DNA from 2 places in the Streptomyces sp. NPDC107559 genome. Region 2 is predicted to be linked to the other one. Evidence: riboswitches for the same ligand, from Rfam matches in the RefSeq annotation. Region 2 holds a riboswitch; the other holds the start of a gene.
The links. Region 2 has a riboswitch for glycine ahead of gcvT (glycine cleavage system aminomethyltransferase GcvT). Riboswitches for the same ligand answer to the same signal wherever they lie in the genome.

Region 1 (15,192 bases), on a different contig from region 2:
TGCCGCCGCCCAGAAGGCCCTCGACGCCGCCGGGCTGAAGCTCACCCCGGTCTCCTACGAGCAGGACGTCAAGAGCGCCCTGACCAAGGTCGAGCTGAAGGAGGCCGACGCGGCGGTCGTCTACAAGACCGATGTGCACGCCGCGGGTGACAAGGTGGAGGGTGTGGAGTTCCCCGAGTCCGCCGGCGCCGTCAACGACTACCCGATCGCCCTGCTCAAGGACGCTCCCAACGCGGAGGCCGGCAAGGCGTTCATCGCGCTGGTGCAGTCCGCCGAGGGGCAGAAGGTCCTGAGCGAGGCCGGGTTCCTCAAGCCGTGACCCCGAGCGACAAGGCAGGTGCCGCGGGCGACACCCTTCGGGGGCGTCCGCGGCCCGCCCGCGTCCGGACGGCCCCCCGGGGCGTCCCCCTGCCCCTGCTGCTGCCCGCCCTGCTCGGCCTCGCGTTCCTGCTGGTGCCGCTGGTCGCCCTGATCGTCCGGGCGCCCTGGAGCGGCATGCCCGAGCAGCTGACCAGCCCCGAGGTCTGGCAGGCCCTCCAGCTGTCCCTGCTGTGCGCCACGGCGGCGACCGCGGCGAGCCTCGTCGTGGGCGTCCCGCTGGCCTGGGTACTGGCCCGTACGGACTTTCCCGGCCGTGGCCTCGTACGGGCCCTGGTCACCCTGCCGCTCGTGCTGCCCCCGGTCGTCGGCGGTGTCGCGCTGCTGCTCGCGCTCGGCCGCAACGGGGTCGTCGGGCAGTGGCTGGACGCCTGGTTCGGCATCACCCTGCCGTTCACCACGGCGGGCGTCGTCGTCGCGGAGACCTTCGTGGCGATGCCGTTCCTCGTGATCAGCGTGGAGGGCACCTTGCGGGCCGCCGACCCCCGCTACGAGGAGGCGGCCACCACGCTGGGCGCCTCCCGTTTCACCGCGTTCCGCCGGGTCACCCTGCCGCTGATCGCCCCGGGCATCGCGGCGGGCGCCGTGCTCGCCTGGGCCCGCGCCCTCGGCGAGTTCGGCGCGACGATCACCTTCGCGGGCAACTTCCCGGGCCGCACCCAGACCATGCCGCTCGCGGTCTACCTGGCCCTCCAGAGCGACCCGGAGGCGGCGATCGCCCTCAGCCTGGTGCTGCTGGCCGTGTCGATCGCGGTGCTGGCGGGTCTGCGGGACCGTTGGATCACCGCGTCATGACAGCGACGACACCGGTGGGGCCGGCGGGACGTGCGACACGAGGGCCCCGCCCTGCACCACCCCGCCCCTGCCATCTCCCCCGACTCCGGCGGACGATTGCCTCATGACCGACCTCGACGCCGACCGGGTCCATCCCGCCCCCGTGGGCACACACGGCCAGGGCCTCGACGCCCGTCTCCTCGTGGACCGCGGCACGTTCCGCCTGGACGTCGCGCTGACGGCCGCGCCCGGTGACGTAGTCGCCCTGCTCGGCCCCAACGGCGCGGGCAAGACCACGGCGCTGCGCGTGCTCGCCGGGCTCGTCCCGCTCTCCGGCGGCCATCTGCGCCTGGACGGCGTCCCGCTGGAGGGCACGCCCCCCGAGGCCCGCCCGGTCGGTGTGGTCTTCCAGGACTACCTGCTCTTCCCGCACCTGACGGCCCTGGACAACGTGGCCTTCGGCCCGCGCTGTCAGGGCAGTTCCAAGGCGCAGGCCCGCGCCCTGGCCGCGCAGTGGCTGGACCGCATGGGCCTGGCCGACCACGCCGGCGCCAAGCCCCGCCGCCTCTCCGGCGGTCAGGCCCAGCGGGTCGCCCTGGCCCGCGCGCTGGCCACCCGGCCGCGCCTGCTGCTCCTGGACGAGCCCCTCGCCGCCCTGGACGCCCGCACCCGGCTGGAGGTACGGGGCCGGCTGCGCCGCCATCTCGCCGAGTTCGAGGCCGTCGCCGTACTGGTCACCCACGACCCGCTCGACGCCATGGTGCTGGCCGACCGGCTGGTCGTCGTCGAGCACGGCCGCGTCGTCCAGGAAGGCGCCCCGACCGACATCGCCCGTCACCCGCGTACCGACTACATCGCGCAGCTGGTCGGCCTGAACCTCTACCGGGGACGGTCCGACGGGCACACGGTCCGCCTGGACGCCGGCCCCGCCGTCACCACCACCGAGATCCTGTCGGGCGAGGTCTTCGTGGCGTTCCCGCCGAACGCGGTGACCCTGTACCGGGACCGTCCCACCGGCGCCAGCGCCCGCAACCTGTGGCGCTGCGAGGTCGCGGGCCTGGAGACGCACGGGGACCGGATCCGGGCCGACCTCACCGGGGAACTCCCGATCGCCGCGGACGTCACCACGGTCGCCGCGGCCGAGCTCGATCTGCATCCGGGCGCATCGGTCTGGGCGACGGTGAAGGCGACGCAGACGCACGCATACCCGGCCTGACGCCCCCGTCTGGTTACGGTGGGGCCACCCGAGGCCCAGCGCCCGACGAACCCACCGTCTGCGAGGCATCCCCCATGAGCCTGAGCATCCGCAACCAGCTCCCCGGCACCGTCACCGCCGTCACCCCGGGCGAGGTCATGGCGACGGTGAGGATCCGGCTGGCCGGAGGCCAGGACCTCACCGCGGCGATCACCCGGGAGGCCGTCGAGGAGCTCCGCCTGACGACGGGCGCCACGGTGCACGCCCTGGTGAAGGCCACCGAGGTCGCCCTCGCCACCGGGCCGGTCGAGGGCCTGTCCATCCGCAACCGGCTGCCCGGCACGGTACGGGATGTCGCCGCGGGCGGCGCCATGGCCACCGTCAAGGTCGCCGTCGACGGTGCCGTGCTGACCGCGGCGATCACCCGGGACTCCGCGGCCGATCTCGGTCTGTCGGCGGGCTCGGCCGTCACCGCGCTGATCAAGTCGACCGAGGTGTCCCTCGCGTCCGTGTGACGCAGAAGGGGCTCCTGCCCGGCCGTAGCGGCCGGACAGGAGCCCCCTGGCGCCCGCCGCCGAGCGGCGGTGCCGAAGTCCCGAACCCGGTCCGCCCGGTCCCCGCACCCCTCGACGGGGGCGTGGGGACCGGGCGGACCGGCCTTCACCGGCCCATGGGCCGGCCGGGTGCTCAGTCGTCGTACGCGTCCAGCGGCGGGCACGAGCAGACCAGGTTCCGGTCGCCGAAGGCCTGGTCGATACGGCGCACCGGCGGCCAGTACTTGTCGGCGGCCGAGACACCGGCCGGGAAGACGGCCTCCTCGCGGCTGTAGGCGTGCTCCCACTCCCCGCCGAGCGCGGCGGCGGTGTGCGGGGCGTTGCTCAGCGGGTTGTCGCCGGCCGGCCAGTCGCCCGCGCCGACCTTCTCGATCTCCGCGCGGATGGCGATCATCGCGTCGCAGAAACGGTCCAGCTCGATCAGGTCCTCGGACTCGGTCGGCTCGATCATCAGCGTCCCGGCCACCGGGAACGACATCGTCGGCGCGTGGAAGCCGTAGTCGATCAGCCGCTTGGCGACGTCGTCGACGCTCACGCCGGTCGCCTTGGTCAGCGGCCGCAGGTCGATGATGCACTCGTGCGCGACCAGACCGCCGGGGCCGGTGTAGAGCACCGGGTAGTGCGGCTCCAGGCGCTTGGCGATGTAGTTGGCGGAGAGCACCGCCACCTGCGTGGCCCGCTTGAGCCCCTCGCCGCCCATCAGGCGGACGTACGCCCACGAGATCGGCAGGATGCCCGCGGAACCCCACGGGGCCGCCGAGATCGGGCCGACACCGGTCTCCGGACCGGCCGCGGGCTGCATCGGGTGGTTGGGCAGGTACGGCGCGAGGTGCGACCGCACGGCCACGGGGCCGACGCCGGGACCGCCGCCGCCGTGCGGGATGCAGAACGTCTTGTGCAGGTTCAGGTGCGAGACGTCGCCGCCGAAGTGCCCCGGCTTGGCGAGCCCCACGAGCGCGTTGAGGTTGGCCCCGTCCACGTAGACCTGACCGCCCGCCTCGTGCACCTGCGCGCAGATGTCGGCGACATGCTCCTCGAACACGCCGTGCGTGGAGGGGTACGTGATCATCAGCACCGACAGCTGCTCACGGTGCTGCTCGATCTTCGCCCGGAGGTCCTCGACGTCGATCTCGCCGTCCTCGGCGGTCTTCACGACGACGACCTTCATGCCGGCCATGACGGCACTGGCGGCGTTGGTGCCGTGCGCGGAGGACGGGATCAGGCAGACGGTCCGCTGGTCGTCACCGTTGGCCCGGTGGTAGCCGCGCACCGCGAGCAGACCGGCCAGCTCGCCCTGCGAACCGGCGTTGGGCTGGAGGGACACCTTGTCGTAGCCGGTGACCTCGGCGAGCCGCTCCTCCAGCTCACGGATGAGCGTGAGGTAGCCCTGCGCCTGCTCGGCGGGCGCGAAGGGGTGCAGCTGGCCGAACTCGGGCCAGGTGACCGGCTCCATCTCCGTGGTCGCGTTCAGCTTCATGGTGCAGGAGCCCAGCGGGATCATGCCCCGGTCGAGCGCGTAGTCGCGGTCGGAGAGCCTGCGCAGGTAGCGCAGCATCGCGGTCTCCGAGCGGTGCTGGTGGAAGACCGGGTGGGTGAGGTAGACGTCGGTGCGCTGCAGCGCGGCCGGCAGGGCCTCCTCGGTGACCGCGTCCAGCGCCTCGATGTCGGCCTCGACCCCGAACGCCGTCCACACGGCGGCAAGCTGCGCGCGCGTGGTGGTCTCGTCGCAGGACATGGACACCCGGTCGGCGTCGACGAGGTGCAGGTTGACCCCCCGCTCGCGCGCGGCGGCCACGGTCTCGGCGGCCCGGCCCGGGACCCGCGCGGTGAGGGTGTCGAAGAACGCGCCGTGCACGACCTCGACACCGCCGGCGGTGAGGCCCGCGGCGAGGAGCGTGGCGTAGCGGTGGGTGCGGCCGGCGATCGCCTTCAGACCGTCGGGCCCGTGGTAGACCGCGTACATGCCCGCCATCACGGCGAGCAGCACCTGCGCGGTGCAGATGTTGCTGGTCGCCTTCTCCCGGCGGATGTGCTGCTCACGGGTCTGAAGGGCGAGGCGGTAGGCCCGGTTGCCGTCGGCGTCGACGGAGACGCCCACGAGACGGCCGGGCAGGCTGCGCGCGAACTTCTCGTGCACCGCCATGTAGCCGGCGTGGGGTCCGCCGAAGCCCATCGGCACGCCGAAGCGCTGGGTGGTGCCGACCGCGATGTCCGCGCCCAGCTCGCCGGGCGAGGTGAGCAGCGTCAGCGCGAGCAGGTCGGCGGCGACCGTGACCAGCGCGCCCAGCTCGTGGGCCTGGTCGATGACCGGCTTGAGGTCGCGCACGGCACCGGAGGCGCCCGGGTACTGGAGGAGCACGCCGTTGATCTCGCGCTCGGCGATCTCGGCCGGGATGCCGTCGCTGAGGTCGGCGACGACCACCTCGACGCCGGTCGGCTCGGCGCGGGTCTCGATCACGGCGATGGTCTGCGGCAGCGCGTCCGCGTCGACCAGGAACAGGCCCTTCTTGTTCTTGCCCATGCGCAGGGACAGCGCCATCGCCTCGGCGGCGGCCGTGCCCTCGTCGAGCAGCGAGGCGCCCGAGGTCGGCAGCCCGGTGAGTTCGGCGACCGTCGTCTGGAAGTTCAGCAGCGCTTCCAGGCGGCCCTGCGAGATCTCCGGCTGGTACGGCGTGTACGCCGTGTACCAGGCCGGGTTCTCCATCACGTTGCGCAGGATGACGGGCGGCGTGAAGGTCCCGTAGTAGCCGAGGCCGATCATCGAGCCGAGGACCTGGTTGCGATCGGCCAGGGAGCGCAGCTCGGCCAGCACCTCGGCCTCGGTGCGCGCGCCCGGCAGGTCGAGGGCGTCGGCGTTCTTGATCACATCCGGTACCGCGGCTGCCGTGAGGTCGTCCAGCGAGCCGTACCCGACCTGGGCGAGCATCTTGGCCCGTGCCTCGAGGTCGGGCCCGATGTGGCGCTGCTCGAACGGGATCCCCTGTTCGAGCTCGGAGAGCGGAATACGGTGGGCGGTCATTGCGGAGGCCTCCTGGTCTGACGCGACCTGCGAGGGGCACCCTGGTGTGGGTACCCCGACGGCCTCCCCCTCTGTCATCTCAACCTGAGAGCTTCACCGGATCGCCCGGAGTGGGGTCACCGGCTTTCACCGTCGGTGAGGACGCGGGTCGTCGACACCCGTCCTGCTTTCCAGAGTGACCTCGTCCGTGCGGTACGTGTGCCTGAGAGATTCCGGGGAGGATTTGCTCCTTCGGCGCCTCCGGTTTTGTCCGGAGGACTCTCCCGCACGGGGTCAGCAGCCGCTTGCCAGAGTACCAGCGACCTCAACACGGGAGTTTTCGAGTGGCCACCTTCCTGAATGTGCTCTTTTGTAGTGCTTACGGATGAGTTTGCGACCTGGAGGAGGGACCGTGCAGACCGATGTCGATCCGCGCAACCTGATCGGCCGCAAGGCGTTCGACCGCAACGGCACCAAGATCGGAACCGTCGACGAGGTGTACCTCGACGACGCCACCGGTGTACCGGAGTGGGCAGCCATACGTACCGGTCTGTTCTCGAGGGACGCTTTCGTTCCGCTCGAACCCAGCGAACTGGTCGAGGGCGCACTGCGCGTCCCGTTCGACCGCACTCTGATCAAGGACGCCCCCGACTTCGGCGTCGGCCGTCACCTCTCCCCCGAACAGGAACTCCAGCTCTACCACCACTACGGCCTCGACATCGCAGCCCCGCCCCCCTTCCCGGACCACGACTTCGGCAAGCTGGCCGGCCCGGACGAGTCCTGACGCCACCGCCCGCACCCCGCCGGCCCACGGTTCCCCTGGAGAGCTGCCGCAGCCAGGCCCGGCACGCCCGCCGGAGACAGGCGGTCCCCTCGGCGCCCCTGCCGACCTGCCTGGTCGCCGTCGACGGCGATCGGCGTGCACCGGATGCCCGGTGACGGAGATCGCACCGCACCGGCACTCCCCCGAGCCTCCGGCCGGCCCGTGACGTTCCGGACAGCCGGAACTCCGTCCCGTCGCCCGTCAGGTCCCCCGAGCCCGCCGTCAGCCGACCGCGTGCTCCGCAGCGCCAGCGCTCGACGGCTCCTCGTCCAGCGGTTCCCCCTCGGCCGCCGTATCCTCCTCCTCGGCGCCGCGGACCGCTCCCGAGATCTCGGCCTCCACCGGTCTTCGCCGCACCAGTGGCAGTGGATCCGCCGGTTCCAGGTCGGGGTCGTCGATCCGGAAGGTCCGCACCCGGCCGGGGGCCGAGTCGGGCGTCTCGAACCGGACGGTGACCCGGCCGAGGCCGCTGCCCTGCACCCACCCGGGCCCGTACTCGGCATGCCGTACGTCGTGTCCGGCCGGCCAGTGCCGCTCGACCGGTTCCGACGGCTGCGGCACGGACTCGTGCGCGGCCGCCTCCTGCTCCACGGCGCCCGCCTGTTCGCCGGCCGCCTGCGCGAACAGGTCCTCCTGGGTGTAGTCGGCCAGTCCGGTCACCCCCACCCCGAGCAGCCGTACGCCGCCCGTGGTGTCCACGGAGTCGAGCAGCCGGGCCGCCGCCTCCCGCACGACGGCCGGATCGTCGGTGGGGCCGCGCAGCGTCTCGGACCGGGTCAGGGTGGAGAAGTCGTACCGCCGCACCTTGAGCACGATGGTCCGCCCGGACAGACCCGCCCCGCGCAGCCGCCCCACGCACCGGTCGGCCAGCCGCGCCACCTCGAACCCCACCCTGAGCCGGTCGTGGATGTCCACGTCGTACGTGTCCTCGACCGACACCGACTTGGCCTCCCGCTCGGCCACCACGGGCCGGTCGTCGCGCGCCAGCGCCATGGCGTACAGCGCGTGGCCGTGCGCCTTGCCCAGCAGCCGGACGAGCTCGTCCTCACCGGCCCCGGCGATCTCGTCGACCGTGGTGATCCCGGCCCGCCGCAGATGGTCGCCGGTGGCGGGACCGACGCCCGGCAGGGTCCGTACCGACATGGGCCCGAGCAGCGCCCGCTCGGTGCCCGGCTCGATCAGCACCAGACCGTCCGGCTTGGCCTGCTCGGAGGCGATCTTCGCAAGCATCTTCGACGCGGCCACCCCCACGGACCCCGTGAGCCCCGTCACCGCCCGGATGTCGGCACGCAGCTTCACCCCCGCCGAGCGGGCCGACCCGGCGTCCCAGGCCGCTCCCCCGGCCTCCAGGTCCACGAACGCCTCGTCCAGGCTCAACGGCTCCACCAGCGGCGACAGAGCCCGCAGCAGCGCCATCACCTGCTCGCTGATCGAACGGTAGAACCCGAAGCGGGGCACGAGATAGGCCGCGTTCGGCACCAGCCGACGGGCCTGGGCCATGGGCATCGCCGAGTTCACGCCGAAGACCCGTGCCTCGTACGAAGCGGTCGCCACCACCCCGCGCGGCCCGAGCCCGCCCACGACGACGGCCTTTCCCCGCAGGCTCGGCTTGGACGCCTGCTCCGCCGAGGCGAAGAAGGCATCCATGTCGAGATGCAGGATCGTGGGCGCGGTTCTCACATCTCCGATGCTGCCCTACGCCACTGACAATGCCCTCGCGCGGCGCCGGGGCGGACCTCAGACGGCCCGGTTGCGCCGCCGCGCCAGCTCGTCGGCCGGATTGGGTCGGACCAGGGTCTCCCCGGTGTCGATCCGCTCCCCGTGCAGCTGTGACAGGGCGCTCTCCACGTCCCGCCACACCACGCCCACGGCGATCCCGAACACACCCTGCCCGCCTTGGAGCAGCGCGTGGACCTCGTCGGGCGAGGTGCACTCGTACACCGTGGCGCCGTCGCTCATCAGCGTCATGCGCTCCAGGTCGCTGAAGCCCCGCTCCTTCAGGTGCCGCACGGCGGTACGGATGTTCTGCAACGACACCCCGGTGTCGAGGAACCGCTTGACGATCTTCAGGACGACCACGTCGCGGAAGCTGTACAGCCGCTGTGTCCCGGACCCGTGGGCAGGCCGCACGCTCGGCTCGACCAGGCCGGTACGGGCCCAGTAGTCGAGCTGCCGGTAGGTGATGCCGGCGGCCGCGCAGGCCGTCGGGCCCCGGTAGCCGATCTGCTCGGACGTCATGGACGTCGCCCCTCCGCTGCTCGGCACTGCCGAAGGTCGGTGCGGAGCATGGTCGGCCGCGTCGCCGTGAAGCGGGTACGGACCGCTCGCCCCGAAACCGCGTCCCGGGGCACCCCCAGCCATACCGCCGCCGCTGCTGCTCACGCCGACCTCCGTCCTTGACCTGCCTCCTCGACGGTAGGCAGTCACCAGGGGTGCGTCAACGATCGCCACACTCGGCACGCCGAGTGATAATCACCCTAGGAGTGGTTTCCCGTACCCCACCGCGGGGAAAGGCTAGCCGAATGCTCTCGGGGGGAGCCGCAGGACGCACTCACTGGCCGCTGGCAATTGCCGCCGCCGCGCCGCGCCGCGCCACCCGATCCGCGCGACGCGCCCGTGCAGCGCCTACTGGCTGCTGCTGCCGAAGTCCTCGGGTGAGATCTGGTCGAGGAACTCGCGGAACTTCTCCACCTCGTCCTCCTGCTCGTCCGGGATCGCGATCCCCGCGTCGTCCAGGACCGTGTCGCTGCCGTAGATCGGCGTCCCGGTACGCAGTGCCAGCGCTATGGCATCGGACGGTCGGGCACTGACCTCCACCCCGCTCGCGAACACCAGCTCCGCGTAGAAGACGCCCTCACGCAGGTCCGTGATGCGCACTTCGGTCAGCTCCTGGCCGACGGCTTCCAGCACGTCCTTGAACAGGTCGTGGGTCAGCGGTCGCGCGGGGGCCATGCCCTGCTGGGCGAAAGCGATCGCCGTCGCCTCCCCCGGCCCGATCCAGATAGGGAGGTAACGGTCGCCTCCCACTTCGCGCAGGAGCACGATCGGTTGGTTGGAGGGCATTTCGACCCGGACACCTACGACATCGAGCTCGTTCACACAGCAACCCTAGGCCGTGCCCGGGATGTTTGGGTAGTCGGGCCGGGAACGGGCGCCCGATCACGCCGTCCGGAAGGCCCTGGGTCCGCCCCGCTCTCAGGGCAGCCGCACCCCGAGAGCGGTCTGTACCAGCGCCGCGTGCAGCTTCACCGTGAGCCCCGCGAGCTCCTTGGTACGGTCCTCGGCGTGTGCCCTGGTCTGCGGGTTGCGGTGCCGCTTGAGCGGGGCCACCACCTGGTCCACCAGGCCGGCCTCACGGTCGGCGGCGGCCTTCATGAGCCGCAGGTGGCGGGGTTCGATCCCGAACCGCCCAAGCTCGATGACGAGCGAGGCGACCGTGACCGCCTCGGCGTCGTACACGCCGCCCTCCAGCGGGGTGATGAGCCCGTAGGACTGCCACTCCTCGAGCTCGCGCTCGCCGACCTCCGCGGCGGCGAGCAGCTCGGCCCGCCCGATCCGGGCCGCGGTGGAGCCGTCGGAGACCTCCGGGACGGCCTCGCCCTCCCGCTGGCGCCCCAGCGCGGGCAACCGTACGGCCTCCCCGCGCTCCATGGCGTCCAGGTGCTCCCGGATCACCTTGAGCGGCAGATAGTGGTCGCGCTGCATCCTCAGGACATGGCCGAGACGCTCGACATCCTTGATGCTGAACTTGCGATACCCCGAAGGGGTGCGCTGCGGCTCGATGAGGCCCTCGGACTCCAGGAATCGGATCTTGGAGATGGTGACCTCGGGGAACTCCTCGCGCAGCGCGTTCAGCACCGAGCCGATACTCATCAGCCCACTGTCCGCCGCGGCGGTGCCGTGCCCGGCACCGCCGCCCGGTGTTCGAAGCATGGACCTTCCCTGGGGGTCCCCCCCGGACACAGTCCGGGGGAGGGTCAGTAGCCTCGCTGGCTCGCGTAGAAGACCAGCCGGTACTTGCCGATCTGCACCTCGTCGCCGTTGGCCAGAGGGACCTCGTCGATCCGCTCGCGGTTGACGTACGTGCCGTTGAGGCTGCCCACGTCGGCGACCGTGAACGTGCCGTCCTGGCCACGCCGGAACTCCACATGCCGACGCGAGACCGTCACGTCGTCGAGGAAGATGTCGCTCTGCGGGTGCCGCCCGGCCGTGGTCAGCTCGCCGTCCAGGAGGAAGCGGCTGCCCGAGTTCGGGCCCCGGCGCACCACCAGGAGCGCGGAACCCAGCGGCAGTGCGTCGACAGCCGCCTGCGCCTCGGGCGACAGCGTCGGCACCGACGTCTGGCCGGTGACCTCGGCGTCGTAGGCCTCGATCCCCGAGATCGAGATCGTCGACGTCGTCTCGGACGCCCGCTCGGGCGTCAGACCGGGGCGCAGCGGTGCGCCACAGTTGGAACAGAAGCGGCTGTTCTCGCCGTTGCGGTGACCGCACCTCGTACACACCAGGGCCGACACGGAAAACCCTCCACCCGAACTTGAGGTTGACGGTTGCCCGAAACCTATGCCGCCGGACTGGGCAGGGTCAACTGACGCCGCGCCCTGACCCCCGGAGAGGTCACCACCCGGACCAGCCACCTGGTCCCGGAACAACGGCCGCTGGCCGTCCGCGTCGGGCTGTGCGCGGTGACGAGCGGTCGCGTTGTCGTTACCCTCTCGAGCACTCTTGCCGAACAACTTCGCAAACAACTTCACGGGCGATTCCCCTTGACCGAAACAGACCCGCCCGTGGGGCAGGACGAACCCTGACTCAATACACCGGTCGACCCGGACATCTTCACAACGTCCGTATCCACCAGACAGTTTCCACCACGCACCACCCATTCGGTGCGCCGACCCCCCGCAACCTCATGCCCTGGGGCGACGACCCCCATGCACCCCCGGTTCACTGGGAGGACGACCGAGCGTAGTCAGGCCGCTCCGCCGCCCGCAAGGCGTTCACGACGATCTTGCCCGAACGCTCGACGGTCACCGTGGCCTGCTCCTTCTCCAGTGTCTGCACCACGCCTCCAGGGATGTTGAGCGCCGGCTCGAGATCCTGCGGCTTGCCGATGACACTGAAACGATAGGGAGCGTTGATCTTGTTCCCATCGACGCTCACACTCTTCCCGGACTCTGTCAGATACGTGCTTGCGACCACGCGCACCCCGTTCACCTGGATCGCCTCCGCGCCGGCCGCGCGCAGCTCCTGGATCGCGTCGAGCAGCATGTCCGCCTGGACCGTCCCCTTCGTGTCCTCGACCGTCATCGTGATGCCGGGCCCCTGCGCGGCCACCGTGCCCGCGAGGATGCCGAGTTGCCGTTCCTTCTCGAGTGTCTGCTTGCGGGCTTCCTCGGCCGCGTCGGAGCTGTTCTCCAACTCGTCGCGCTGCTTCTCGAGACCTTGCTTCTCGTCCTCAAGACGCTGAGTACGGTCATCCAGTTCATCGAGGATCCGAACAAGATCTTCCTGGCGTGCGCCGCGCAGCGCGCTGTCGCTGTCGCTGTTCGACGCCACCTGCACGGCCAGCCCGAAGCCGAGGCCGAACAGCAGGACGGCCACGATGAGTTGGGCCCGCGACAGACGCGGCGGCCACAGCCCCTGCACCAGCCGCTGCCGACCGGACAGCACGGGCTCGGCCGCCGTGTCGGCCGGCTGCTCGGCCTGGGCAGGCTGCGGGGGCACCTCGTCGGGCAGTTCCCTGCGCAGCCCGTGCTCGGGCCTGGACCACTCCGGCTGCGGCCGCGGCGGCTCGGGCTGAGGCCGCGGCCGCTCCGGCTGCGGCCGGGACCACTCCGGCTGGGGCTGGGGCCGCTGCGCCAGGGGGCGTTCGGGCTCGGGCCTGCGCGGCTCCGGCCGCCGCTGCGCAGGCTGCGGCCGCTCGGGCTCGGACACGGCCCGACGCTGCTCAGGCTGCCGCCAGTCGGGCCGAGGCCGCTCCGACTCGAGCGGCTCCGGTCGACGCGACTCGGGCTGAGGCCGCTCAGGCTGGGGCCGCTGAGGCTCAAGATCGGGGCGTCGCTGCTCAGGCTGCCGCCGCTCCACCTCGGACCGAAGCCGACGCAACCGCTCAAGCTCGGGCCGACGCGGCTCCGGCCGCTGCTGCGCAGGCTGCGGCCGCTCGGGCTCAGGCTCGACCCGACGCTGCTCAGGCTCGACCCGCCGCTGCTCCGGCTCGACCCGCTCAGGCTCGGGCTCCGGCCGCCGCTGCTCAGGCTCGGGCTCGGGCCGGCGCTCCTCGGGCTCGGGTCGTTCAGGCTCGGGCCGCTCGGGCTCGGGTCGGCGCGGCTCAGGCTGTTCGTCCTGGTTGCTCATCGTCGGTCTCACGCCCGGAACACGTGCCGACGGATGGCCGCGGCGTTGGAGAAGATGCGGATGCCGAGGACGACCACGACACCCGTGGACAGCTGGGCGCCCACACCCAACTTGTCGCCCAGGAAGACGATCAGCGCCGCCACGACCACGTTCGACAGGAACGACACGACGAACACCTTGTCGTCGAAGATCCCGTCGAGCATGGCCCGCAGACCGCCGAAGACGGCGTCGAGAGCCGCCACGACGGCGATCGGAAGATAAGGCTCGACGACCGCCGGAACCTCGGGGCGGACCAAAAGGCCGGCCACGACTCCCACGATGAGGCCCAGTACGGCGATCACGATGTGCCCTTCTCGGATATCGGCTGTGCTGTACGTACGATCACACTCGGTGCGGCCGGCAGCCGGAGGTCGCCCTCCGTGGAGATGGCGGTCCGGATGCCGTAGTTCTCCTGCAAGGCGTTCAGATACAGGCCGTCTGCACTGTTCTGGAACTTGGTGCTCAGCCGCTTCCCGTCCCCCACCGCGAGCACCGTGTAAGGCGGCACCAGCGGCCTGTTGTCGACCAGTATCGCGTCCCCCGCGGCCCTGATCGCCGACAGTGCCGTCAACCGCTGTCCGTTGATGGAGATCGCCTCGGCGCCCGACTCCCACAGCCCGTTGACCACCCGCTGCATGTCCCGGTCGCGCACCCGCCCGGTGTCGGAGAACCCTGAGGTCTCGCGCGGGTCGCCGTCCCCTCCGGTGGTGGCTTCCTTGGCGTCGTTCACGACCAGCTTCACACCGGGCCCGTGCACCTCGGAGGCACCCGAGAGGATGCCCACCAGTTCGGCCCGGCTGTCGCCGCCGTCGTCGCGGAGCGCCTCCCGCTGCCGTGCGCCCACGTCGTCCCGGAGCTCGTCGACGGTGCCCTCCAGCTCGTCCGCCGCCTTGGTCTCACGGTCGATACGGTCGATCAGCTCCTGGCGCTCCTTGGCCACGACCGGAGCCGCGATCCGCGCCTGCGCCGCTCCGACCGTCACGACCAGCGCGGCGAGCACCAGACCGGCGGCGAGACCCAGCTTCGCGCTCAGCGTCCGGGGCAGGCCGCCACCGCCCTCGGCCTTCTTGCGGGCGGCTGCCTCGGCGTATCCGTCGTCCAGGCTGTGATCCATGACGTTGGTGAGCAGCGACATGGACGCGTCCGGACGCGACGGGCGCGTGAATGTACTCCGAACGGGGGGCTCCTGCGGCATGCCGCACATCGTCGCATGTCGCGACCCGTACCTCCGAACGGCCCCTCCGACGTGCCGGACAGGCCCCCTCGGGGACACCTGTCCGGCACGCCGCGTACCGGGCCCTCAGCGGCCGGCGCTGTCCACCACCGCCGCCCACTCGTCGAGCAGGGCCTGCGCGGAGGCGTCGTCCGGCCCTTCCGCCCACAGATGGGTGACCGCCTCGGCCGGATCGGGCAGCACCATCACCCAACGCCCGTCGGTCTCCACCACCCGCACCCCGTCCGTGGTGTCCACGAAGCGGTCTCCCGCCTCCTCGACCACACGACGCATCACCAGTCCCTTGACGGCCCACGGAGTCGCCAGATCCCGCTTGAGGACGTGCGCCCTCGGAATCCGCGCGTCGATCTGGCTCAGCGTGAGCTGTGTCCGCGCCACCAGCCCGATCAACCGTACGAAGGCCGCGGTGCCGTCGAAGACGCTGCTGAACTCGGGAACGATGAATCCGCCCTTGCCGTCCCCACCGAAGATGGTCGTCTCGTCCCGCCCGACCCTGGTCAGGTCGTCGGGCGAGGTCGTCGTCCACTCCACCTGGGTCCCGTGGTAGGCGGCCACCTGCTCGGCGATCCGGGTCGTGGTCACCGGCAGGGCCACACGGCCGCTGCGCCGCTCCGCGGCCACCAGGTCGAGCATCACCAGCAGCGCGCGGTCGTCCTCCACGATCCGCCCCTTCTCGTCGACGAGCGAGAGCCGCTCACCGACCGGGTCGAACCGCACACCGAACGCGGCCCTGGAGGACGCGACGATCTCACCGAGCCTGACCAGCCCCGCCCGCCGCACCTCGGCGCTCTCCGTCGGCCTGGACTCGTCCAGACCCGGGTTGACGGTCAGCGAGTCCACGCCCAG
Region 2 (15,192 bases):
GATCGTCGTGAACAAGGACTACGGCGTCATCGACGTCATCTGGACCAACCCGTTCTTCGCGGAGTGCGTGGCCAAGCACCCCTGCACTCCGAAGCCGTAATTCACCGATAAACAAACGGGAATTTGACGGCTGAACCATCGGACCGCAATTCCACGGGGGAAACGGGGGAACGCGGAAACGGGGAAAACCGAAAGGGGCCCTTCCTGCTGCGCGTGCAGCAGGAAGGGCCCCTTGAGGTTGCGTCAGTCCTGGGCGCCCTTGGGCGCCTCGGACTCGCCGGCCTCCGCCGTCGGTGCCTCGGACTCCGGGGCGGCCGCCTCGGCCGTCTCGGCCACCTCGGCCGCCACCGCCGCCGACGTCTCCGCCGACTCGGCGAGGACCTCGTCGGCCACCAGCTCGGCCGCCGCCTTGGCGACGGTCAGCAGCACGGTGTCCTGCGGTGCCTGGTCCTCGAAGTTCTCCGGGTGGTGGCAGGCGACCCGCTGACCGGGCTTCAGCTCGACGAGCTTCGGCTCGGTGGTCTTGCAGACCTGCGTCGCCTTCCAGCACCGGGTGTGGAACCGGCAGCCGGTCGGCGGCGAGATCGGCGAGGGCACGTCGCCCTGGAGCAGGATGCGCTCGCTCTTGGCCGACTTGCGCGCCGGGTCCGGGATCGGCACGGCCGACATGAGCGCCTTGGTGTACGGGTGCATCGGCGCCTTGTACAGCGCGTCGCGGTCCGACAGCTCGACGATCTTGCCGAGGTACATCACCGCGATCCGGTCCGAGACGTGCCGGACGACCGAGAGGTCGTGCGCGATGATCACGTACGTCAGGCCCAGTTCCTGCTGGAGGTCGTCCAGCAGGTTGACGACCTGCGCCTGGATCGACACGTCGAGCGCGGAGACCGGCTCGTCGGCCACGACCAGCTTCGGCTTGAGCGCGAGCGCGCGGGCGATGCCGATGCGCTGGCGCTGGCCGCCGGAGAACTCGTGCGGGTAGCGGTTGTAGTGCTCGGGGTTGAGGCCCACGACCGACAGCAGCCGCTGCACTTCCTTCTTGATGCCGCCCTCGGGCTCGACGCCCTGGAGCTTGAAGGGAGCGCCGACGATCGTGCCGATGGTGTGGCGCGGGTTCAGCGACGAGTACGGGTCCTGGAAGATCATCTGCACATCGCGGCGCAGCGGACGCATGCCGCCCACGCCGAGGTGCGTGATGTCCTTGCCCTCGAACTCGATCTTGCCGCCGGTCGGCTCCAGCAGCCGGGTGATCAGCCGGCCCATCGTCGACTTGCCGCAGCCGGACTCGCCCACCACGCCGAGCGTCTCACCAGCGCGGACCTCGAAGTCGAGGCCGTCGACCGCGTGGACCGCACCGACCTGCCGCTGGAGCAGGCCCTTCTTGATCGGGAAGTGCTTCTGGAGCCCGGTCACCTTCAGCAGGACCTCGCGGTCGCCGGACTTGCCGGCGGCCTCGCTGCCCGTGCTCTGCGCGGGAATCGTCACCGCTGCGTCCTTCGGATTCTCGCTCACAGCTTCGGCGCAATCTCTTCGGTCCAGATACGCTCCCGCTGCTCCTGCGACATGTGGCAGGCGGCCCAGTGCTGGCCGCCGACCTCGGTCAGCTCGGGGCGGACCGTGCGGGTGACGTTGTCCTTGGGGACGTCCGCGTACGGGCAGCGCGGGTTGAAGGCGCAGCCGGACGGGATGTTGATCAGGGAGGGCGGGGAGCCCTTGACCGGGATGAGGCGCTCCTGCTGGTCACGGTCGAGACGCGGCATCGAGCCGAGCAGACCCCAGGTGTAGGGGTGGCGGGGCTCGTAGAACACCTTCTCGGCCGGACCGCGCTCGATGCAGCGGCCGCCGTACATCACCAGGAGGTCGTCGGCCAGCTCGGCGACGACGCCCAGGTCGTGGGTGATGACGATGACCGCGGAGCCGAACTCCTTCTGGAGGTCACGGATGAGGTCGAGGATCTGCGCCTGGACGGTCACGTCCAGGGCGGTCGTCGGCTCGTCCGCGATCAGCAGCTCGGGGTTGTTGACCAGCGACATCGCGATCATCGCGCGCTGACGCATACCGCCGGAGAACTCGTGCGGGTAGCTGTCGACACGCTTGTCCGGCTGGGGGATGCCCACCCGGTCGAGCATCTCGACGGCCCGGCGCTTGGCGGTCTTCTTGTCCACCTTGTGGTGGGTGCGGTACGCCTCCACGATCTGCTGACCGATCGTGTAGTACGGGTGCAGCGCGGACAGCGGGTCCTGGAAGATCATCGCCATCTGCCGGCCACGCAGCTTGCGCACGTGGTCGGGGTCGGCGGACAGCAGCTCCGTGCCGTCCAGCCAGATCTCGCCGGAGATCTGCGCCTTGCGCTTGCCGTACTGGCCCGCGGTGTGCAGACCCATGATGCCGAGCGAGGTGACCGACTTGCCGGAGCCCGACTCGCCCACGATGCCGAGCGTCTTGCCCTTCTCCAGCTTGAAGCTGAGCCCGTCGACGGACTTGACCAGTCCGTCGTCGGTCGGGAAGTGCACCTTCAGGTCGCGCACTTCGAGGAAGGAACTCGGAGCGGGCGAGGCGGACGTGGGCTCGCCCACGGCCGCGCCGCTCTTGCTGAGTTCGGTCATGAAAGCCTCACTCGAGGGTCGATCACGGCATACAGGACGTCCACCAGCAGGTTGGCGATCAGCACAGCCAGCGAGGTGACCAGGGTGACGCCCAGGATGATGGGCAGGTCCTGGTTCTTGATGCCGTTGAGCACCGCCTGGCCGAGGCCGGGCAGGCTGAACGTGGTCTCGGTCAGGATCGCGCCGCCGATGAGGGCGCCGAGGTCCATGCCGAGCATGGTCAGGATGGGGGTCATCGTCGAGCGCATGGCGTGCTTGCCGATGACGGTGCCCTCACGCAGGCCCTTGGCGCGGGCGGTGCGGATGTAGTCCTCGCCGAGGATCTCCAGCATGGTGGCGCGGGTGATCCGGGCGTACATCGCCGCGTAGAGGAAGGCGAGGGTGATCCAGGGCAGGATCATGCCGCCGAACCAGCCGGTGAAGCTCTGGTCGAGCGGTACGTACTCGCCGTCGAACCACTTCAGTCCGAAGACGAAGACGGCCAGGGCGAGCATGCCCGTGAAGTAGATGGGGAGGGAGACACCCGCGAGGGCGACGACCATCGCGCCGCGGTCCCACAGGGTGCCCCGCTTGAGCGCGGAGAGGACACCCGCCGAGACACCGAGCACCAGCCACAGGACGGCGGCACCGAGCGCGAGACCCAGGGTCACCGGGAAGCGGTCGGTGAGCACCGGCCAGACGGCCTGCTCGCTGCGGAAGGAGTAGCCGAAGCACGGGGCGGCGCAGTGGGTGACATCGCCGCCGGCCGCGTAGGTGCGACCGGTGAAGATGCCCTTGAAGAACTCCCAGACCTGAAGGTAGATCGGGTCGTCCAGGCCCAGCTTCACCCGCACGGCTTCGACGGCCGCGGGGTCCGCCTGCTTGCCCACGAAGCTCGTGGCGACGTCGACGCCTGCCCACTTGGGGACAAGGAAGAAGATGCCGAAGACCACCATGATGATGACCACGAGCATCACTGCGGCGGCGAAGAGCCGCCTGATGAGGTAAGCGAGCACAGCTCTCGGCCCGCTGCGGACCGCGGGCCACCGGAGGTCGTCCGGTGGCCCGCGATCACGCCGCGCCGGCCTTCACCTGCCTTTCGTGCCGTTCGGCGGGTGTGCCGGGTTTACTTCGTGGACTTCAGGCCGAGGTTGACGAAGTCGTACATACCGCTGTAACCGTCGGTGGTGTACACGTTCGCCAGGTTGCTACCGCGCCAGTTGATGAACTTCTCGAACACGAAGGGCAGGTAGTACGCGCCCTCCATGACCTTGTGGTTGATCTCGGTCGAGATCTTGGTCTTGCCGGCGTCGTCCAGCGTCGTGACGTACTGGTCGAACAGGCCGTCGATGGCCTTGTCCTTGATCAGCGCGTAGTTCGAGTTACCGCTGTCGAGGATGTACTTGCTGTCCCACAGCGGCAGACCGAAGCCCTGGACGGACGGGAAGTCGGGACCCCAGCCCATGATGATGATGCCGTAGCCCTTCTTGGCCACGTTGGCGGGGCTGCCGATGATACCGGTGGTCTGCGAGCCGTCGTACTGGTCGATCTCGGCGGTGATGCCGATCTTCTTCAGCGACGCCTGGAGCGACTGGGCGGTGGCCACCTCGACCGGCTTGTTGTTACGCACCGCGATGGTGGTGGAGAAGCCGTTCGGCTTGCCGCAGGCCTTCAGGGCCTCCTTGGCCTTGGCCTCGTTGCCGCTCTTGTTCGCACCGTTGAGCTCGTACGGGTCGTAGCTCTGACCCTCGGCGCCCGCGACGGACGGCGGGAGCATGTTGGTGCCGATGTCGCCACCGGCGACCGGGCCGCCGCGCGCGGTCTGCAGCGAGACGTGGTCGGCGCCGTAGATGACGGCCTTGCGGCACTCGACGTTGTCGAACGGCTTCACGCTCTGCGGGAAGACCGCGTAACGGACGTAGCCGGAGACCGGGTTGTCCAGGTTGTCCTTGTGCTGCTTCAGGGCGGTGGTGCGGCCCTGCGGCGACATGCCGGTCTGGTTCAGGTCCAGGTCCAGGTCACCGCTGATCAGACGCTGGTCCAGGTCGTTGGCGTTCGAGAAGAACTTGACCGAGATCTTGTCCGGGTAGGCCTTGCGGATCGGGTCCGAGGCCTGGTCCCAGGAGGTGTTGCGGACCAGGGTCAGGTCCTTGCCCGGGGCGTAGGACTCGAACTTGTACGGGCCCGAGGAGAACGGGTGCAGGCCGTACTTGGACTTGGTGTCCATGTCCTGGCGGACCGGGGAGGCCGACACCAGGGCCAGCATCTCCTCGAAGTCCGAGTTCGCCGTCGGCAGGTGGAAGACGATGGTCTTGTCGTCCGGCGTGTCGATCGCCTTCAGGCCGAGCTTGTCCGCGGAGGTGTCCTTGTAGGGGCCCTTGTAGGCACCCTTCGGGTCCAGGACGTCCTTCAGGTACACGGGGCCGCCGGACAGCACGTCCTGCGCCCACACGCGCTCGATGCCGTACTTGACGTCCTTGGACGTGATCGGCTTGCCGTCCTCCCACTTCACGCCGTCACGCAGCGTGTAGGTGTAGGTCTTGCCGGCGTCCGTGACCTTGGCGAGACCCGTGGCGAGGTCCGGGGTGACCTCGGCGCCGGCCTTGCCGGGCTCCGTCTTGCCCGTGACGAGCTGGCGGCTGTAGTAGCGCGCGAAGTTCCACATGAAGCCGTAGTAGCCACGCGTGGTGTCCCACGAGTCGGCGTCCTGGGCTCCACCGAACTTCAGCGTGCCGCCCTTCTTGGCGAGCGAAGCCTGAGCGATCTTGTTGTTCGCGGCGTCGAAGCCGGCGGCGCCGTTCTTGGAACCGCCGTTGTCGTCGGTGCCGCCACCGCCGCCGCACGCCGCCGTGGTCAGCAGCGCAGCCGCCGCGGCGACAGCGGCCAAAGCCTGCTTACGCCGCCCTGAGGTGCGTTGGGTAGTCACGATCTCGGATCCTCCGGATTTGATGAGAGACCCCGTGTGAGGCCACGGGACGCTTGGGGTACGGCGGTTCAGCGGGACGCCTTCGGGTCCAGCGCGTCACGCACGCCGTCACCGAAGAGGTTGAAGGCCAGAACGGTGATGAAGATCGCTACGCCGGGCACGACCATGTACATGGGGTCCGAGTCGTAGTAGTCGATCGCGTTCGAGAGCATCTGGCCCCAGGAGGCCGTGGGCGGCTTCACGCCCACGCCCAGGAAGCTGAGCGCGGCCTCGGTGAGGATGTTCGTGGGGATCATCATCGTCGTGTACACGATGATCGGCGCGACCAGGTTGGGCAGCAGTTCCTTGAACAGGATGTAGAACTGGCCGGCGCCCAGCGAGCGGGCGGCCTCGACGTACTCGCGCTCACGCAGCGAGAGGGTCTGGCCGCGCACCACGCGGCCGATGTAGGGCCAGCCGAAGAAGCCGATGACCAGGATCATCACGAAGACGCGCACGCCGGTGCCGTGCAGGCCCAGCATGTCGTTCGGCATGACCGAGACCAGGGCGATGATGAAGAGCAGCTGCGGGAAGGCCAGCAGACCGTCCATGACCCGGCTGATGAGCGAGTCGACCCAGCCGCCGAAGAAACCGGCGAGGATGCCGAGGACGGTGCCGAGGACGACGGCCACGACGGCCGACAGGAAGCCCACCAGGAGCGAGATCTGGGCACCGTAGAGGATGCGGGCGAAGATGTCGCGGCCGTTGACCGGCTCGACGCCCAGCAGGTGGTCGCCGCTCAGGCCGCCGAGAGAGCCGGTGGGCGTGCCGAACAGCGGGTCGATCAGGTTCTCGTGGTACGCGTCGGGGTCCTGCCCGACCAGGCTCGTGATCACCGGAGCGAGCAGGGCTATCGCGATGAGCACGAGCACCACGATGCCGCCCGTCAGAGCGAGCTTGTCCCGCTTGAGGCGCTCCCAGGCGATCCGGCCCAGGGAACGACCCTGTACGGCCTTGGCGTCGGCGGTGGCGACCGCCGCTTCTTCGGCCGCGCTCGGGGCCGCATCCGCGGTCGGCTCGTGCAATGGTGCCGTCATCTGGCAGGGACCCCTCTCAACCGGCGGTAGCCGGCCCACACTTGCCGCGGTAGCGGCGTGATCAGTCCGTCGTACACAGGGGCGAAACTCCCCTGGTCTGGGAGTCTTCAATGCCCGGGCGATCGGTCGCCAGACTTGGCGGCCAATGGATGCGTAAACGTGATGCCACCAAGAGGGTTCCGTTATCCGGACAGTGGGTAACGGGGGTCGGACGCGGACGAGTTCAGAAAATTGGGACACTTCACGCTTTTACGCCCTGATCTACGCGCGCAGACGAGACCCTTCCACTGCGCGCCACCGCGGCCTTGAGATGACGGCCCGTCAGTAGCGGCCGGGTGCGGGCGGGTATCCGTACCCGCCCGCCGGTGCCTGCACGTGGGCCTCACGGTCGTAGAAGGGGCGCGCGCCCGCCCGCATCCACATCACGACCGGATCGTGCTCGTCGGACATCGCCACCGTGGACACCGGCAGCCCGTCCGGCACCGCACCGATGGACTGCTGCATCATCGCCCGCACCGAGTCGACGGCGGCCGGCGAGGTGTCGTACACGTCGAGACCGATGACCAGGTACGGAGCCCCGAGCGTCGGCTGCACCCAGGCGCGGCGCAGCGCGCGCACCGCGGGGGTGCGATGGGCGTTCTGCGCGAGCAGGGCGTAGAACTGCGGGATCTCGATGCCCGGCTCCGACAGCCGCAGCGGACCGGCCGGCTGGCGCTCCAGACCCGTGGCGATCCGCCGCAGGTCGAGCCAGGGGATGCCGAGCCCGCCGCCGGGGGCGTGCGGGTTCAGCCAGAGGCCGAAGTGGTCGGGGTAGAGGGTGCGGGCCACGTCGAGGCCGTCCACGACCTCGTACGAACGGTTCCAGCCACTGGCCGAGAGCTCCTGGGCGGAGGTGACGCACGGCGCGTAGCCGTAGCCGTCGACCTCCATGTTCCCGTACTGGGCGTCGGGCGAGCCGGCCTGGCCGTGCCACAGCAGCATCCAGACCTGGCCGGAGGACGGGGTCGCGAGCGCACGCAGCAGCGCCTCGTAGGCGTCGTAACGCCCGGGCGTCACCTGGCGCAGCATGTGCTCGACCTGCCCGGTCGCGGCAGTGCCGCTCGCGCTCACCCTTTACCGCCCCTTCGAGAAACGTGGCCTTGGATATGAAACCACCTTAGGCGGCGGAGTCGGCAACAGCCGCCCAGGAGTTCGGAGGTTGTTGCGGAGCGGCCGGGACGGCCGGGGGACATCGGGGCCGGTGGCCGGTCGTCGGTGTCCGGTGGGCGACAGCCGCTGTCCGGTGGCCGGTGTCCGCGTCCGCCGTCAGTGGCCGCGCTGGTAGAACGGGCGCACCCGCTCCCGCATCCACTCCGTCACCGGGTCCTCGACCACGTCGAGCAGGACGAGGTTGACCGGCCACCGGACGGCGGCCCGGGCCAGTGCCCGGCCGAGCGCGTCCATCGGCAGGACCCGCAGGTCGCCCTCCCACCGGGACAGCTCGACCCCGACGAACAGCACGGGGTCGCCGGTCTCGACCTCGGCCAGGGCGCGGCGGGCCGTCAGCACGACCCCGGTCTCCGCGAACTCGGCCGATGCCGCGGCGAGGAAGTCCACCGGGTCGTCCTGCCAGTCCGGCTCGAACAGCCGCACCCGGCCGCCGCTCGCGAACCCGTCCAGCGGGGTCCGCCCGCTGCGGCACAGCTCCGCCACGGCCGGCGGCGGCAGCGGGATGCCCACCACGCCGTCGGGGTTCACCATGAGGCCGGCCTGCGGCGGCAGCCCGCGGGCGAACTCCACGGCGGGCGCGACGGTGTACGACATGTGCGGCCCGACGACCTGACGGAACTGCTCCTCGGAGCTGAAGACCGGCACGTACACCTGGCCCTCGATCTCCAGTGTGGGCAGGTCGAGGGGGCCGCTGTGCGGGCCGCCGCCGTTGGGCAGCGGCACCCAGACGAAGCTGCGGCCGAGGACCTCGACGATCCGCCCGCCGGCCGTCGGGACGCCGACCGAGGCGGAGAGCACCTCCTCCAGTTCGTTGCCGGGCCATCCGCCGTGCGGATGGGGGTGCGCCTGTGCGGGAAAGCCCGCGGGAAGGTCCGCGGGAAGGTCCGCCGGGAAGTCCATCGCTCTACCGCCTGCTGGGAACCACTGCTGTGGCTGAAAGGCTAACCGGTACGGGCCCCCGCACGGGATCGTCCCCGGGACGGATCGGCGGCGGCACCGGTCAGGGGGCGAAGTCGATCCGGCGCAGGACGTCCGCCGCGTCCCGGTCCAGCAGGACGGCCGAGGCACAGCCCCGGGGCAGTTCGCCCCGCTCCACGGCGCGCAGCAGTCGGGCGGCCGCGCGGCGGTGGCGCAGGAAGGCGTAGCGCGACACACCGCGGCCCCGGTCGCGCTGCCCGGCCAGCGCCGCGGACGGGGTGACGTCGAGCAGCAGCAGGTGCAGGGCGCCGCCCCGGCGGCCGGCCGCGCGGGCCAGCCAGTCGCGCACCCAGGCCTGGGTGCCGCAGTCGTGCACGACGACTCCCCCGCCCGCGCGCAGCGCCCTGCGCAGCCCGGCGTAGTGGGCGAGGCGGACGAGCGGGCGGTAGACGGCGTACGGCAGGAAGCGCGGCGTCCGGTCGTCCCAGCGGTCGCGGGTGTCCTGGGAGTCGACGCCGACCCCCCGTACCGCCCGCCGCATCAGCGTGGACTTGCCGCTGCCGGGCAGGCCGGTGACCACGACCAGGTCGTGGGGGCCGAAGACCAGGCCGTGCGGGCTGTGCCCGGAGCGCTCGCGCAGATCGCGGACGACCGGTGCGGGCCGCGGGGCGCGCGTCTCGACCGCCGGGGCGGCGCTCTGCTCGGGCAGTGCGGCGGCCGAGCCGGCCACATACGCCGTGATCCTGTTCACCGTGATCGTCCTCCCCTGGGGTCAGGTAAGTCCTTTCCCCACTGAGCGTAAAGAGAAGGTAATGCGTGGCGCTTCGGGATTTCGTGCGCGTTCCGCCACAAGCCGGTGACAGCGGCGGCCCGCCCCCCGGCCGGGCGCGCCGGGCGCACCCCCGGGGCGCGGGCACGGCGGGCCCGTGCCCCGGCGAGGCGAGGAGGGCCTGCCCCCGGCGCGACGAGGCGTGCAATGATGTGCGCGCCAACTGCATACCGGCCGTTTGAATCCGCGCGGGAGAGTTCCCGGGCAGCCGTGCTGCCCGGGGCGCCGAAGGAGCAAGTCCCTCCCTTGAATCTCTCAGGCACCGTTACCGCGTGGGCGAGGCACATCTGAAAAGCGGACCGCTGTGACAGCGGTCCCACCCAAGGTGCAAGTCGTGTCCCCGAGTGGTCACGACGAACCTCTCAGGTTCCGATGACAGATGGGGAGGAACGACCTCGCCCTTCCCCGTGCTCGGATTCGCTCCCGCGCGGGGGACCCATCGCATTGGGAGACGACCGTCCGATGAGCAGCACGCCACCCCGTCACACCGCGCTCGACGCCCTGCACCGTTCGCTCGGCGCGACCATGACCGACTTCGCCGGCTGGGACATGCCCCTGCGCTACGGCTCCGAGCGCGACGAGCACACCGCGGTGCGCACGAAGGCCGGTCTGTTCGACCTCTCGCACATGGGTGAGATCACGGTGACCGGCCCGCAGGCCGCGCAGCTGCTGAACCACGCCCTGGTCGGCAACATCGCCTCCGTCGGCGTCGGCCGCGCCCGCTACACCATGATCTGCCAGGCCGACGGCGGCATCCTGGACGACCTGATCGTCTACCGGCTGGCCGAGACCGAGTACATGGTCGTCGCCAACGCCTCCAACGCGCAGGTCGTGCTCGACGCGCTGGTGGAGCGGGCGGCCGGCTTCGACGCCGAGGTCCGCGACGACCGCGACGCCTACGCGCTGATCGCCGTGCAGGGCCCGGAGTCCCCCGGCATCCTCAAGTCGCTCACCGACGCCGACCTCGACGGCCTGAAGTACTACGCGGGCCTGCCCGGCACCGTCGCGGGCGTCCCCGCGCTGATCGCGCGCACCGGCTACACCGGCGAGGACGGCTTCGAGCTGTTCGTGGCCCCGGCCGACGCGGAGCGGCTGTGGCAGGCGCTGACCGAGGCGGGCGCGCCTGTCGGGCTGGTCCCGTGCGGTCTGTCCTGCCGGGACACGCTGCGCCTGGAGGCGGGCATGCCGCTGTACGGGCACGAGCTGACCACCTCCCTGACGCCCTTCGACGCCGGTCTCGGCCGGGTCGTGAAGTTCGAGAAGGAGGGTGACTTCGTGGGCCGCGAGGCGCTGACCGAGGCGGCCGCCCGCGCCCAGGACACCCCGCCGCGGGTCCTGGTCGGCCTGGTCGCCGAGGGCCGCCGCATCCCGCGCGCCGGCTTCGCGGTCGTCGCCGGCGGCGAGGTGATCGGCGAGGTCACCTCGGGCGCGCCGTCCCCCACGCTGGGCAAGCCGATCGCCATGGCGTACGTCGACGCGGCGCACGCGGTGCCGGGCGCGCCGGGAGTCGGCGTGGACATCCGGGGCACTCACGAGCCGTACGAGGTCGTGGCTCTGCCCTTCTACAAGCGCCAGAAGTAGACACTGGGCGCGGTCCACATGTGACACCGCGCACTTTCCGCTGCTCAGCGGCGGTTCCCGTTGTCCCCCATTCAGCAGCACTTCCCCGCGTACAGGAGAATTCAGGCCATGAGCAACCCCCAGCAGCTGCGCTACAGCAAGGAGCACGAGTGGCTGTCGGGCGCCGAGGACGGCGTCTCGACGGTCGGCATCACGGAGCACGCGGCCAACGCGCTCGGCGATGTCGTCTTCGTACAGCTCCCGGAGGTCGGTGACACGGTGGCCGCGGGCGAGACCTGCGGCGAGCTGGAGTCGACCAAGTCGGTCAGCGACCTGTACTCCCCGGTCGCCGGCGAGATCACCGAGGTCAACGAGGACGTGGTGAACGACCCGTCGCTGGTGAACTCGGCGCCCTTCGAGGGCGGCTGGCTGTTCAAGGTGCGCGTCACGGGTGAGCCGGCCGACCTGCTCTCCGCCGACGAGTACACCGCCTTTTCCGCCGGCTGAGGAGTCACGGACACATGTCGCTTCTGAACACGCCCCTGCACGAGCTCGACCCGGACATCGCCGCCGCGGTCGACGCCGAGCTGCGCCGCCAGCAGTCCACCCTGGAGATGATCGCCTCCGAGAACTTCGCGCCGGTCGCGGTGATGGAGGCGCAGGGCTCGGTCCTGACCAACAAGTACGCCGAGGGCTACCCGGGCCGCCGCTACTACGGCGGCTGCGAGCACGTCGACGTCGCCGAGCAGATCGCCATCGACCGGGTCAAGGAGCTGTTCGGCGCCGAGTACGCCAACGTGCAGCCCCACTCGGGCGCCTCCGCCAACCAGGCCGCGCTGTTCGCGCTGGCCCAGCCCGGCGACACCATCCTCGGCCTGGACCTGGCCCACGGCGGTCACCTGACCCACGGGATGCGGCTGAACTTCTCCGGCAAGCAGTTCGACGTGGTCGCGTACCACGTGGACGAGGCCGGCCTGGTCGACATGGCCGAGGTCGAGCGGCTCGCCAAGGAGCACCGCCCCAAGGTGATCATCGCGGGCTGGTCGGCGTACCCGCGGCAGCTCGACTTCGCCGAGTTCCGCCGGATCGCGGACGAGGTCGAGGCCTACCTGTGGGTCGACATGGCGCACTTCGCGGGCCTGGTCGCGGCGGGGCTGCACCCGAACCCGGTCCCGTTCGCGGACGTGGTCACCTCCACCACGCACAAGACCCTCGGCGGCCCCCGCGGCGGCATCATCCTGGCGAGGAAGGAGTTCGCGAAGAAGCTGAACTCCTCGGTCTTCCCGGGCTTCCAGGGCGGTCCGCTGGAGCACGTGATCGCGGCCAAGGCGGTCTCCTTCAAGGTCGCCGCGAGCGAGGACTTCAAGGAGCGCCAGCAGCGTACGATCGAGGGCGCGCAGATCCTCGCCGAGCGCCTCACCGCGCCGGACGCCCGTGCGGCCGGCGTGAACGTCCTGTCGGGCGGTACGGACGTCCACCTGATCCTGGTCGACCTGCGCGAGTCCGAGCTGGACGGCCAGCAGGCCGAGGACCGGCTGCACGAGGTCGGCATCACGGTCAACCGGAACGCGGTCCCGAACGACCCGCGGCCGCCGATGGTGACGTCGGGCCTGCGCATCGGCACGCCCGCGCTCGCCACCCGCGGCTTCACGGCCGAGGACTTCACCGAGGTCGCGGACGTGATCGCCGAGACGCTCAAGCCGTCGTACGACGTCGCGTCGCTGAAGGCCCGGGTCGATGCCCTGGCCGCCAAGCACCCGCTGTACCCCGCCCTGGGGCAGTAGTACCGCAATACGGGGCACCGCGCGCACACTGAAGAGGTGAGCGCGGTGCCCCACCCCTTGTTCCACCCCCGTTCTGAGGAGTCACCGTGGCCGTCTCGGTCTTCGACCTGTTCTCGATCGGCATCGGCCCGTCCAGCTCCCACACGGTCGGCCCGATGCGCGCGGCAGGCATGTTCGCCCGCAGACTGCGTGGCGACGGCCTGCTGACCTCCGTCGCGTCCGTACGCGCCGAGCTGTACGGCTCGCTCGGCGCGACCGGCCACGGCCACGGCACCCCGAAGGCGGTGCTGCTCGGCCTGGAGGGCGACTCGCCGCGCACGGTGGACGTGGAGCGGGCCGACGCCCGGGTGGAGGAGATCAAGGAGGCGGGACGGCTCCGGCTGCTCGGTGAGCACGAGATCCCGTTCTCCTTCGACGACGATCTGGTCCTGCACCGCCGCGAGACCCTCGAGTACCACGCGAACGGCATGACGCTGTGGGCGTACGACGCCTCGGGCGCGGAGCTGCTGACGAAGACGTACTACTCGGTCGGCGGCGGCTTCGTCGTCGACGAGGAGGCGGTGGGCGCGGACCGCATCAAGCTCGACGACACCGTCCTGAAGTACCCCTTCCGTACCGGTGACGAGCTGCTGCGGCTGACGAGGGAGACCGGCCTGTCGATCTCCTCCCTGATGCTGGAGAACGAGCGCGCCTGGCGTACGGAGGAGGAGATCCGGGCCGGGCTGCTGGAGATCTGGCGGACGATGCAGGCGTGCGTGTCGCGCGGCATGTCGCGCGAGGGCATCCTGCCGGGCGGTCTGCGGGTACGCCGCCGGGCGGCGAAGACGGCACGTCAGCTGCGGGCGGCGGGCGACCCGTTGGCCCACTCCATGGAGTGGATCACGCTGTACGCGATGGCGGTGAACGAGGAGAACGCGGCCGGCGGCCGGGTGGTCACCGCCCCGACGAACGGCGCGGCCGGCATCATCCCCGCGGTGCTGCACTACTACATCAACTTCGTCCCGGGCGCGGACGAGGACGGCGTGGTCCGCTTCCTGCTCGCCGCCGGTGCCATCGGCATGCTGTTCAAGGAGAACGCCTCCATCTCCGGCGCCGAGGTCGGCTGCCAGGGCGAGGTCGGCTCGGCCTGTTCCATGGCGGCGGGCGCGCTGGCGGAGGTGTTCGGCGGCTCCCCCGAGCAGGTGGAGAACGCGGCCGAGATCGGCATGGAGCACAACCTCGGTCTGACCTGCGACCCCGTCGGCGGCCTGGTCCAGATCCCGTGCATCGAGCGCAACGGCATGGCCGCGGTGAAGGCGGTCACGGCCGCCCGGATGGCCATGCGCGGCGACGGCTCCCACCTGGTGTCCCTGGACAAGGTCATCAAGACGATGAAGGAGACCGGCGCCGACATGAGCGTCAAGTACAAGGAGACGGCCCGCGGCGGGCTCGCGGTGAACATCATCGAGTGCTAGGGCGTGCTTGAAGGGCCTTTGCCGGGGTCTGTCCGAAGGGCCGTGGCCAGCCGGGCGTCGAGGACGGGGGCGAGGGCTTCGGCGTAGGCCTCCGCCAGGTGGCTGTCGTCGCGGTAGACGAGCGTGTTGCCCACCAGGACCGGGCAGGTGCCGGTCGGGGTGCACAGCCAGGGCACCGGGTCGATCAGCGTGGCGTGGGCCGAGCGGGCCGCGTCCGTGACCGCCTGCCGCCGGGACGGGTCGCGGATCGCCTCGGGGAGCCGGTTCGCGCACCGGTCCAGGCGCAGCGGGTAGCGGGCCGCGCAGTCGACCGCGTCTTTCCTCGGCCAGGGCGTGTCGAGCAGTACGGCGACCCGGGCCCCGGACGCCGCGAGCGCGTCGAAGGTCGTACGGAAGCCGTCGCTCCACTGCCGGACCGGGTCGGCCGCCGGACGGACGGGGGTGCCCGCGTCCGAGGACGAGACGAGCACCAGCGCGGGCCGCAGGGCCCTGATCCTGGCGATCGCCCGGTCGCGCCAGACGTCGCAGGAGCTGTACGGCCGGCCGCCGCGGACGGTGGTCACCGCGGCTGCCTTGCACGACGACTTCGTCAGCGTCACCAGCTTCCAGTGGTGGGCCCGTGCGAGCCGGTCCAGCGCCGGGAACCACTGGGCCGCGTGGGAGTCGCCGAAGAGCACGACGACCCGGTCCGAGGCGCGGTCCCCGTACACGCACGATGGGATCCGGGTGCTGTCGTAGCCCACGTGGCAGCCGTCCCGGTAGAGCGCGGACCTCGTGCCCTTGACGTCGGCCAGGGCGGGCCGGAGGTTGCCGGGCAGGCTCGTGCCGGACGTCCCGAGCAGCTGCCGCAG

Region 1: linked by a shared signal. The riboswitch ahead of gcvP (aminomethyl-transferring glycine dehydrogenase) and the one ahead of gcvT (glycine cleavage system aminomethyltransferase GcvT) in region 2 are both predicted to bind glycine.

Annotation. Positions count from the first base shown of each region.
Region 1 covers NZ_JBVKBD010000014.1:229,561-244,752, forward strand. The annotation lists gene modA (molybdate ABC transporter substrate-binding protein) at 1-319, shown strand, start outside; gene ACZ7OY_RS33170 (ABC transporter permease) at 316-1,173, shown strand; gene ACZ7OY_RS33175 (ABC transporter ATP-binding protein) at 1,277-2,368, shown strand; gene ACZ7OY_RS33180 (TOBE domain-containing protein) at 2,443-2,862, shown strand; gene gcvP (aminomethyl-transferring glycine dehydrogenase) at 3,035-5,920, opposite strand; glycine riboswitch at 6,101-6,196, opposite strand; gene ACZ7OY_RS33190 (PRC-barrel domain-containing protein) at 6,312-6,683, shown strand; gene ACZ7OY_RS33195 (DNA polymerase IV) at 6,945-8,402, opposite strand; gene ACZ7OY_RS33200 (MerR family transcriptional regulator) at 8,460-9,104, opposite strand; gene ACZ7OY_RS33205 (bifunctional nuclease family protein) at 9,348-9,821, opposite strand; gene ftsR (transcriptional regulator FtsR) at 9,918-10,655, opposite strand; gene ACZ7OY_RS33215 (FHA domain-containing protein) at 10,700-11,602, opposite strand; gene ACZ7OY_RS33220 (DUF881 domain-containing protein) at 11,664-12,443, opposite strand; gene ACZ7OY_RS33225 (small basic family protein) at 13,082-13,414, opposite strand; gene ACZ7OY_RS33230 (DUF881 domain-containing protein) at 13,411-14,247, opposite strand; gene ACZ7OY_RS33235 (mannose-1-phosphate guanyltransferase) at 14,413-15,192, opposite strand, start outside.
Region 2 covers NZ_JBVKBD010000021.1:74,290-89,481, forward strand. The annotation lists gene ACZ7OY_RS38200 (hypothetical protein) at 1-100, shown strand, start outside; gene ACZ7OY_RS38205 (ABC transporter ATP-binding protein) at 244-1,485, opposite strand; gene ACZ7OY_RS38210 (ABC transporter ATP-binding protein) at 1,509-2,606, opposite strand; gene ACZ7OY_RS38215 (ABC transporter permease subunit) at 2,603-3,601, opposite strand; gene ACZ7OY_RS38220 (ABC transporter substrate-binding protein) at 3,712-5,511, opposite strand; gene ACZ7OY_RS38225 (ABC transporter permease) at 5,580-6,587, opposite strand; gene ACZ7OY_RS38230 (enhanced serine sensitivity protein SseB C-terminal domain-containing protein) at 6,909-7,697, opposite strand; gene ACZ7OY_RS38235 (enhanced serine sensitivity protein SseB) at 7,893-8,696, opposite strand; gene ACZ7OY_RS38240 (AAA family ATPase) at 8,797-9,471, opposite strand; glycine riboswitch at 9,723-9,824, shown strand; glycine riboswitch at 9,825-9,932, shown strand; gene gcvT (glycine cleavage system aminomethyltransferase GcvT) at 10,006-11,124, shown strand; gene gcvH (glycine cleavage system protein GcvH) at 11,233-11,610, shown strand; gene glyA (serine hydroxymethyltransferase) at 11,625-12,887, shown strand; gene ACZ7OY_RS38260 (L-serine ammonia-lyase) at 12,974-14,341, shown strand; gene ACZ7OY_RS38265 (acyltransferase family protein) at 14,338-15,192, opposite strand, start outside.